DNA from 2 places in the Lysobacter brunescens genome. Region 2 is predicted to be linked to the other one. Evidence: predicted binding sites of a transcription regulator. Region 2 holds the regulator's gene; the other holds the start of a gene.
What was found. The regulator HrcA, encoded in region 2, represses chaperone genes, less so after heat shock. The targets are predictions, from matches to a motif close to TTNGCACTCNNNNNNNNNGAGTGCNAA.
Positions count from the first base shown of each region.

Region 1: the regulator HrcA is predicted to act here: its motif matches at 1,987-2,013, upstream of rpoH (RNA polymerase sigma factor RpoH).

Region 1 covers NZ_JBHTIF010000001.1:690,467-695,427, reverse strand. The annotation lists gene ACFQ0E_RS02940 (hypothetical protein) at 1-155, opposite strand, end outside; gene ACFQ0E_RS02935 (ABC transporter ATP-binding protein) at 168-1,082, opposite strand; gene ACFQ0E_RS02930 (GntR family transcriptional regulator) at 1,238-1,648, opposite strand; gene rpoH (RNA polymerase sigma factor RpoH) at 2,025-2,900, shown strand; gene ACFQ0E_RS02920 (hypothetical protein) at 3,088-3,507, shown strand; gene ACFQ0E_RS02915 (NYN domain-containing protein) at 3,592-4,350, shown strand; gene ACFQ0E_RS02910 (DUF1203 domain-containing protein) at 4,440-4,907, shown strand; gene ACFQ0E_RS02905 (NAD(P)/FAD-dependent oxidoreductase) at 4,940-4,961, opposite strand, start outside.
Region 2 covers NZ_JBHTIF010000004.1:193,099-198,059, forward strand. The annotation lists gene dnaK (molecular chaperone DnaK) at 1-1,067, opposite strand, end outside; gene grpE (nucleotide exchange factor GrpE) at 1,229-1,759, opposite strand; gene hrcA (heat-inducible transcriptional repressor HrcA) at 1,833-2,912, opposite strand; gene recN (DNA repair protein RecN) at 3,144-4,811, shown strand; gene fur (ferric iron uptake transcriptional regulator) at 4,935-4,961, opposite strand, start outside.

The DNA of each region.
Region 1 (4,961 bases), on a different contig from region 2:
AGGTAGCAGCCGCCGATGGTCCAGTGCACCACCAGCGGCTGCTGCGCGAGATCGACCACGCGGGTCAGGAAGGCGAGCACGATCAGGTGCGCGCCGGTCAGCGCCAGCGCCAGCGTGCGGAAGCGCAGCCATTCTGCCTTGAACAGTTCGAACATGACGATGCGTCCTCAGTGCGTCGCGCCGGGCGCGATGTGGTTCTTGGCGAGGAATGCGTTCACCGCGCGGTCCAGGCTCACCGGCATGCACTGCACGTTGCGCGCACCCGCGCCGCGCAGGAATTCCGCGAAACCATCGTCCTGGTCGAACACGAGGTAGTGGTGCAGTCCGTCGATGCGCTGGCGTTCCAGCAGGCCGGGGATGTCGGCGGCGTCCGGCCCCTTGAACGGGATGTCCGCGACCCAGTGGCTGACCCGCGCGCAGAACTCGTCCGGTGCCGACATGTGCACCAGCCGGCCGCGTTCGAGGATGATCAGGTTGTCGGCGACGCGCTCGATCTCCTCCATCTGGTGCGAGCAGTAGATCACCGTGCACTGGTCGGTCGCGTTGCTGTACATCAGCGATTCCAGGAACGCGCGCTTGGCGACCACGTCCAGTCCCAGCGTCGGTTCGTCGAGGATCAGCAATTCCGGCGAGCGCGCCAGCGCCAGCGCGAGGTTGAAGCCCGCGCGTTCGCCGCGCGAGAGCTGGCCGACCTTCTGTTCCGGCAGCACGTGGTAGTGGCCGATCACCTCGTCGTAGGCGCGCTGATTCCAGCGCGGGTATTCGCGGCGCTGCATGCGCGCGATGTCGGCCACGCGCATCCAGCCGGGCAGGGTGTGCTCCTCGTTGACGAAGCCGATGCGCGCCCGATCTGCCGGCGACAGGCGGGCGCTGTCGCGGCCGAGGATGCGCGCGCTGCCCGAACTGGGCGAGAGAAAGCCCAGCAGCAGCCGGAACAGCGTGGACTTGCCGGCGCCGTTGGCACCGACGATGGCGTGGATGCGGCCGCGCGGGATGCGCAGGTCGAGGTGGTCGAGCGCGAGCTTGCGCCCGTAGCGCTTGCTCAGGCCGTCGGTTTCGATCACGTGGTCTGTCATGGACATGGCGGGATCCGGTGCGGTTCGTGAACCGGTGGAAGAGGCAGGAAGACACGTCGCGACCGGAACCCGGCACGACACGGTCGCGCCGGGCGCGGCGCGGGAATGCGGACAGCAGGCGGAGCGGAGGATGCGGAGCGACCGCGCCTCAGCGCCCGTCCTCAGGCGGTCTTGCGGGGTGCCAGCGCGCGAAACTCGGCGTCCATGCGTTCATGGACCTCCTCGAGGGTGGCGTCCAGCGGGACGACATCGTTGACGAAGCGCTGCACGGCCTCGTCGAAGCGCCGTTCGCGTTCCGCCTCGCTCAGGCGCTGGCGCGGCGGCGCGACGAACAGGCCCAGGCCTTGCCGACTGTCGACCCAGCCTTCGGTCGTCAGTTCGGCATAGGCCTTGGCCACGGTGTTGGGGTTGATCGTCAGCTGCTGCGCCAGGCCGCGCACGCTGGGCAGCTGGTCGCCTGCCTGCAGCTCGCCGGTGGCGATCTGCATGCGCACCGCATCGACGATCTGGCGGACGATCGGACGTGTGTCGCCGGTGGCGATCTGGATCATCAGCGGGCGGGTGCGTGCCATGGCGGCTCCGGGGTGTCTGTACTGTGTGTAGTAGTACAGCAATGACGCAGCCGGCTGTCAAGCACGGTCCAAGCCGCCTGTCGGCTGAACGCCGGGACGCGGCATGACCTTCGACCCTCCCCGGGCCGGGCGAGGCCCCGCAGTCTGGTCACATGCCGGGTCGATCCACCACCGGCACCACCACCCGCGCAGGCCCTTGATTCTTCCGGCTCCGCCTCCATCGTCAACGGATGGCTGGCCATGACCTTGAAGCAGGGACCGGCACATTAGAGGAAGGAAGCGCACCCCGAGGGTTCGATTCGCAACATGAATGGAACGCTGGGGAACTTTTCAGGGATTTAGCACTCCAAGCAGGCGACTGCTAAGATCGGATCTTATGAACCAGACCACTGCCACTGCCCTGATTCCCAACAGCCTGCCGATCCCGAGCGCGCTGGGTTCGCTCGAGGCCTACATCGGTGCGGTCCACCAGATCCCTGTGATGACGGCCGAGGACGAGCAGGCGCTCGCCCGCCGCTACCACGAGCACAACGACCTCGACGCCGCGCGCGAACTGGTGCTCTCGCACCTGCGCTTCGTCGTCCATGTCGCCCGCGGCTACAACGGCTACGGCCTGCAGATGGCTGACCTGATCCAGGAAGGCAACATCGGCCTGATGAAGGCCGTGAAGCGCTTCGACCCCAGCGTCGGCGTCCGCCTGGTGTCGTTCGCGGTGCACTGGATCCGCGCCGAGATGCACGAGTTCATCATCAAGAACTGGCGCATCGTGAAGGTCGCGACCACGAAGGCGCAGCGCAAGCTCTTCTTCAACCTGCGCCGCAGCAAGACCCGCCTGGGCTGGCTCAACGCCGAGGAAGTCCGCGCCGTCGCCCAGGACCTCAACGTGTCCGAGCGCGAAGTGATGGAGATGGAATCGCGCCTCTCCGGTCGCGACATCGGCTTCGATGCCCCGGACGATGTCGACGACGACCATGCACCGCCGGCACCTGCCGCCTACCTGATGGCTGAAGGCTTGGACCCGGCGCAGACCTACGAGAGCGCCGACAGCGAAGCCGACCAGCTCGACCTGCTCCGCGAAGGCATGGCCCGTCTCGATGACCGCTCGCGCGACATCATCAAGCGCCGCTGGCTGGAGCCCGACAGCAAGGTCACGCTGCAGGAACTGGCCGACGAGTACGGCGTCTCGGCCGAGCGCATCCGCCAGATCGAGGCGAATGCGCTGAAGAAGATGAAGGCGCTGTTCGCCGCCTGATCCGGCCACACAACGCGATCCACCACGACGGCCCGGTCTTCCGGGCCGTCGTCGTTTCCGAGTGTCGCGGGGCCGCCGCCACGTCGCCCTGCGGCGGCTGGTGGCCAGGCGGCGCAGGAATGCCGCAGGCATACTGCCTGCGCCCGTCGAAGGGACGGGCATCCCGATGAACACATGGAGGTTGTCTATGATCGTGAAATCCCTTTCGGCGGCGGTGTCCGCCGGCCTGTTGTCCGTCCTCGCCCTCGCTGCGCCCGCGACCGCGCAGGCCGGCGATGTCTCCAACGCCACCCTGGGCTGTTTCGTCGACACCTATGCCTACGACACGCTGAGCGAAGGCATGTGCACGAGCTGGTGGACACCGTGGAGCGCGGACGATCCGTCCGTCGTCCATCTGGAGGTGGGCGGCTTGCCGCCGGGCACCTATTCGTTCGTGTGGCGCGACACCGACACCGGGCAGACCGTCTGCGCGGGCAGCACGACCACCTGCGGTCGCGCGATCTCCGTGTCGAGCACGGTCAGGACAACCGTCTACGTGCAGGACGTGCAGACCGGCGCGACCAGGCAGCTCAACGCCACTGCCGCCTTCTTCGACGGTTACCACTGATCGACCCGGGATGCGCCCGCCGTCGACGGCGGGCGCATCCCGGCCACCTGATAGGCTTGCGCTTTCGACGATGGGGACGGCGACATGGACGACAGGCTGCGGATCGCACTGCTGATCGACGCGGACAACGCGCCGGCGGCGAAGATCGACGTCGTGCTGGCCGAGCTGGCGCGACACGGCATCGCCAACGTCCGCCGGGCGTATGGCAACTGGAAGAGCCCGAACCTCGGCAAGTGGGAGCAGGCGCTGCATCCCAACGCGATCCAGCCGATGCAGCAGTTCGCGCTGAGCACCGGCAAGAACGCCTCCGATATGGCGATGGTGGTCGACGCCATGGACCTGCTGCACAGCGGACGCTTCGATGCCTTCGCGATCGTGTCCAGCGACGCCGATTTCACGCCGCTGGCGATGCGCCTGCGCGCGCAGAACATGCGCGTGTTCGGCTTCGGCGAGAAGAAGACGCCCGAGCCTTTCGTCAACGCCTGCTCGACCTTCCTCTTCATCGACGAACAGCCGGTCGACGCCAAGTCCGCCAGCGAAGGCCCCGCACCGCGCGCGCCGCTGCCGACAGCCAAGCTGCGCCAGGACACGAAACTGGTCAACCTCCTGCGCGATGCGGTGGAAGCGGAAAAGGACGACGACGGCTGGTCGAACCTCGCTGCGGTCGGCCACAACATCGGCAATCGCGCTTCCTTCGACCAGCGCAACTACGGCTACGCCAAGCTCAGCGCGCTGATCGAGGCCACCGAACTGTTCGAGACGCGGCGTGAGGGCCTGCATGTGCAGGTGCGCGCGAAACCGAAGAAGACCGCGAAACCGCAGGCTGCGCAGAAACCGGGTTGATCGCGGCCGGCTGATCGCGGCAGGAATCGGATATCGCGACGCCGTCGCGTGCGCGACGATGCGCTCCCCTCTGATTCCGGAGCGCATCCATGTCCTTCCGCATCCACGCCTTGCCCCTCGAACCCTTCGCGCCGCTGTTCGCGTTGTTCGACGACGCGCTGCATGCGCACGGCGCGCGCCGCGTCGTCGCCGATGGCCGCCCGGTGTATCCCTGCCGCGTCAGCCTGCAGGATGCGACCGAGGGCGAGCGGCTGGTGCTGCTGCACCATCAACACCAATCTGCCGACACGCCGTATCGCGCCGCAGGCCCGATCTACGTGCGCGAAGCGGCGGTGGTCGCGACACCGGATGTCGATGAAGTCCCGCAACTGCTGCGCCGCCGCCTGCTGTCGCTGCGCGCCTACGATGCGCGCGGCATGATGGTCTGGGCCGACGTGCGGCCGGGTGAAGAGCTCGAAGCGGGCATCGCCGAGCTGTTCGCGATCGATCGCACCGAGTACCTGCACCTGCACTACGCGAAACCCGGCTGCTATGCCTGCCGCGTCACGCGTGCCTGAGCAGGGTCAGTCGTCGCGATCAACCATCACGATCACCCATCACGATCGCCGCCG
Region 2 (4,961 bases):
GCCACCGCCGCCTGCACCTTCGGCATGCGGGTCTGGCCACCGACCAGGATCACCTCGCTGATGTCGCTGGCGCGCAGGCCGGCATCGTTCAGCGCGGTGCGGCACGGATCGATCGTGCGCTTCACCAGATCCTCGACCAGGGCTTCGAGCTTGGCGCGGGTGAGCTTGATGTTCAGGTGCTTCGGACCCGAAGCGTCGGCCGTGACGTACGGCAGGTTCACTTCGGTCTGCTGCGACGAGGACAGCTCGATCTTCGCGCGCTCGGCGGCATCCTTCAGGCGCTGCAGGGCGAGCGGATCCTTGCGCAGGTCGATGCCCTGGTCCTTCTGGAATTCCTCGACGAGGTAGTCGATGACGCGCTTGTCGAAGTCTTCGCCGCCGAGGAAGGTGTCGCCGTTGGTGGCCAGCACTTCGAACTGCTTCTCGCCGTCGACGTTGGCGATCTCGATGATCGACACGTCGAAGGTGCCGCCGCCGAGGTCGTACACGGCGATCTTGCGATCGGCGCCGTCGGCCTTGTCCAGGCCGTAGGCCAGCGCGGCCGCGGTCGGCTCGTTGATGATGCGCTTCACTTCCAGGCCGGCGATGCGACCGGCGTCCTTGGTCGCCTGGCGCTGGCTGTCGTTAAAGTAGGCCGGGACGGTGATGACGGCTTCGGTCACGGTCTCGCCGAGGTAGGCTTCGGCGGTCTTCTTCATCTTGCCCAGCACTTCGGCCGAGATCTGCTGCGGCGCCATCTTGCGGCCATCGCTGGTCGCGACCCAGGCGTCGCCGTTGTCGTGCGCCTGGATGGCGTACGGCACCAGATCGAGGTCCTTCTTGACTTCGGCGTCGGTGAACTTGCGGCCGATCAGGCGCTTCACCGCGTAGAAGGTGTTCTTGGGATTGGTGACGGCCTGGCGCTTGGCGCTGGCGCCGACCAGGACTTCGCCGTCCTTGGTGTAGGCCACGATCGACGGCGTGGTGCGGTCACCCTCGCTGTTTTCGATGACCCTGGCCTTGCCGCCTTCCATGATCGCGACGCACGAATTGGTGGTGCCGAGATCGATACCGATGATCTTGCCCATGACGGGATTCTCCGAGTCTGTGTTTTCTGGGGCGGTCTTGCCGCCGATGTTTCGTATGTATGGCGCGGTGGCGGGGTTTCAAGCGCCGCCTGCCGCGTTCGTCGGACCGCTGGTCGCGACGCCGTGCCCGGCGTCCCCCGCGACCGTGTCCGACCGGGGCGTCAGTCCTGCTTCGCGACCACGACCAGGGCCGGGCGCAGCAGGCGATCGTTGAGCAGGTAGCCCTTCTGGTAGGTCTGCGCGACCGCACCCGGGGCGATGCCCTCGGCGTCGATCATGCTCATGGCCTGATGGTGCTCGGGGTTGAAGGCCTCGCCAGCGGCCGGAGCCACGGCCACCAGGCCATTGGCTTCGGCGATGCGCTGCAGCTGGCGCAGGGTCAGCTCCATGCCGGCGCGCAGCGGGTCGCCTTCCGGCGCGGCGGCCAAGCCGGCCTCCATGCTGTCGAACAGCGGCAGCAAGTCGCCGAGCAGGCGCTCGTTGGCGAACTTGCGGGCCATCTCGACCTCGCGGGCCAGGCGCTTGCGCTGGTTGTCGAGGTCGGCGCGCTCGCGCAGGGATTCGGCGCGCAGCTGTTCCAGTTCGCCCTTGAGGCGTTCGATCATCGCCTCCGGGGTGTCCGCTACGGCCTCGGTCGAGGTCGTGTGCTCGCCCTGGGCCTGGGCATCCTGTGAAGTCTGGTCTTGGGTCATGTCCGTTCCGATGGCGGGAGATGGGAAGGGAAACCCCGCCGACCGCCGAGGGATGGGGACACGTTCGCGGGAATCAAGGGGCGCCGGGTCGCGTGGCGTCGTCCGGCCCCAACGCCTGGCTGAGCACGCTGGCCGCCGCCTCGACCACCGGGATCACCCGGTCGTAGGCCATCCGCGTGGGACCGATCACGCCGAGCACGCCCAGTGTCCGTCCGCCGGCGCCGTAGGGCGCAGTGACCAGCGATACACCGTCCAGCGGGGCCATGCCGGTTTCCTCGCCGATGAAGATGCGGACACCGGGCGCGCGCAGGGTGCGTTCGAGCACCTGCAGGATCTCGCGCTTGCTGGCGAAGGCCTCGAACAGCTCGCGCAGGCGGTCGAGGTTGGACAGGTCCTGCACGCCGATCAACCGGGTCTGGCCGGCCACCAGCATGTCCTCGACGTCGCTGGCCAGGGCCTGGTCGGCCAGCTCCAGCGCCCGGGTCATCAGCGATTCCATCTCCTGCCGCGCGGTCTGCAGCTCGGCCAGCAGCAGGGCCCGGGCCTCGGCCAGCGGCCGGCCGGCGAAATGGGTGTTCAGATAGTTGGCGATCCGCTCCAGCTCGCCGGGCTCGTAGCTGCGGCGGGTCTGCAGGATGCGGTTCTGCACGTCGTTGTCGGCGAAGACCAGGATCGCCAGCACCCGCTGGCCGTCCAGCGGCACGAAATCGACGTGCCGGAACGCGAACTGCTCGCGCTTGGGCACGCTGACCACGCCGACGAAATGGGTCATCGCCGAGACCAGCTCCGAGGCGCTGCCCAGCAAACTCTGCGTGCCGACGCCGGGCGACAGCTCAGCGCGCAGCCGGCCCAGTTCGCCGTCGGCCAGCGGCTGGATCTGCAGCAGGCTGTCGACGAACACCCGGTAGCCCTGCGCGGTGGGCACACGGCCGGCGGAGGTGTGCGGCGCCGCGAGCAGGCCCACGTCCTCCAGTTCGGCCAGGATGTTGCGGATCGTGGCCGGGCTGACGTCCAGGCCGGCATGGCGGGCCAGCGTCTGCGAACCCACGGGCTCGCCGTCGCGGATGTAGCGCGAGATCAGCGTGCGCAGCAGCAGCCGTGCGCGGGGATCGAGCACGAGGGGATCGGAACCTGGGTCGACCGGGCGATTCATGGCCACCGATATAGGCGTTGGCGCCGGCATGCGCAAGCATCGCGACAGACGCAGACCGGCCGCGCGTCTCCAACCGTGAGACGGCGGCGGCGTTCAATGCACCGCATGGCCCCGGCCCGGCCGGCGCGCCCGGGTTCCCGGTTCGGCGATATCCCCACGCCGCATCACGGAACCGGCGCTCCGGCCGTCGCCGAGGCCGGCCTGTCGCACTTTTGATGCACAATCCGCCCCATGCTGACACGCCTCACGCTTCGCGACTTCGCCGTCGTCGCCTCCACGGAACTCGAATTCGGCCCCGGGATGACCGTCATTTCCGGCGAAACCGGCGCCGGCAAATCCCTGCTGGTGGACGCCCTGGGCTTCCTCTCCGGCATGCGTGCCGACAGCGGCATGGTCCGCCATGGCACCGAACGCGCCGAACTCAATGCAGAGTTCGACCTGCGCGACCGCCCCGAGGCGGCCGACTGGCTCAAGGAACAGGAGCTTGATGACGACGGTGCCTGCCAGCTGCGCCGGACCCTGCGTTCCGACGGCGGCTCCCGCGCCTGGATCAACGGCCGCCCGGTCACCGTCGCCCAGCTCGCGGAACTGGCCGGGCTGCTGGTCGAGATCCACGGCCAGCACGAACACCAGGCCCTGTTGTCGAAGGCCAGCCAGCTCGAACTGCTCGACGCCTTCGGCCGCCATGCCCCGGCGCTGAAGGCCGTCCGCGACACCGCCGAGGCCTGGGCTGCGCTGCGCCGCGAGCGCGATGTCCTGGTTCGCGCCGGCGACGTCGGCGACCGCATCGACCTGCTCGACCACCAGTGGCGCGAGCTCGACAAGGAGACGCTGGAGCCGGCCTCGATCGCCGAACTCGCCGCCGACCACCGCCGTTTCGCCAACGCCGCCGGCCTGATCGACACCTGCGAACGCGCCCTCGCCCGCCTCGAAGGCGACGACGCGCCATCGCTGCTGCAGACCGTGCAGCACCTGCGCGGCGAGATCGCCCGCGCCCGCAACGACGAGCCCCGTCTGGACGAAGTCGACGGCATGCTCGACGCGGCTGCGATCCAGATCGACGAAGCCACCCGCCTGCTGCAGCGCATCCGCGACGACCTGGACCTGGACCCGGAACGCTTCGAGGCGCTGGAGGACCGGATCGGGCGCCTGCACGAGCTCGGCCGCAAGCATCGCGTCCCGCCCGAATCGCTGCACGAGGTCCGCGACCGCATCGCCGCCGAGCTGGACACCCTCCGCCATGCCGGGGAACGCCTGGCCGGTCTGGACGACGAGATCGAGGCCGCCGCCGGTCGCTGGCGCGAGGCCGCCGCACACCTCGGGGCAGCACGCCGCGAGGCCGCAGGCCGCCTGTCGCAGGCCACCACCGCCCTGATCGCCGATCTGGGCATGGGCGGTGGGCGCTTCGAGATCGCCCTGGAGCCGATCGACGACGGTCGCCCCGACCCGCAGGGCGCCGAGCGCGCCGAATTCCTGGTCTCGGCCAACGCCGGCCAGCCGCCGCGCCCGCTGCGCAAGGTCGCCTCCGGCGGCGAACTGTCTCGCATCTCGCTGGCGATCGAGGTCGCCGCACTCGGCTTGGACGCCGTGCCGACCATGGTCTTCGACGAAGTGGACTCGGGCATCGGCGGCGCCGTGGCCGAGATCGTCGGCCAGAAGCTGCGCGCGCTCGGCGCCAAGCGCCAGGTGCTGTGCGTGACCCACCAGCCGCAGGTCGCGGCCCAGGGCCACGCCCACTACCGGGTCAGCAAGGCCGAAGCCGACGGCATGACCCAGAGCGCGGTGCGCCGGCTCGACGCGAAGGAACGCCAGGAGGAACTGGCACGGATGCTCGGCGGCGTGGAAGTCAGCAAGGAAGCCCGCGCGGCGGCGAAGCGGCTGCTGGAAAACGTGGCCTGACAACACGGTGGTCTGACAAGACGTAGGTCGGGCCCGTGGCCCGACATCTCGTCCCGGGGAACAGGACGAGTGGGAATTTCGATCGGCATGTGACGCAGCGGACGCGTCGCGACGTTGCGCGACCTATTTCTTCTTGCGGACGTACAGCAC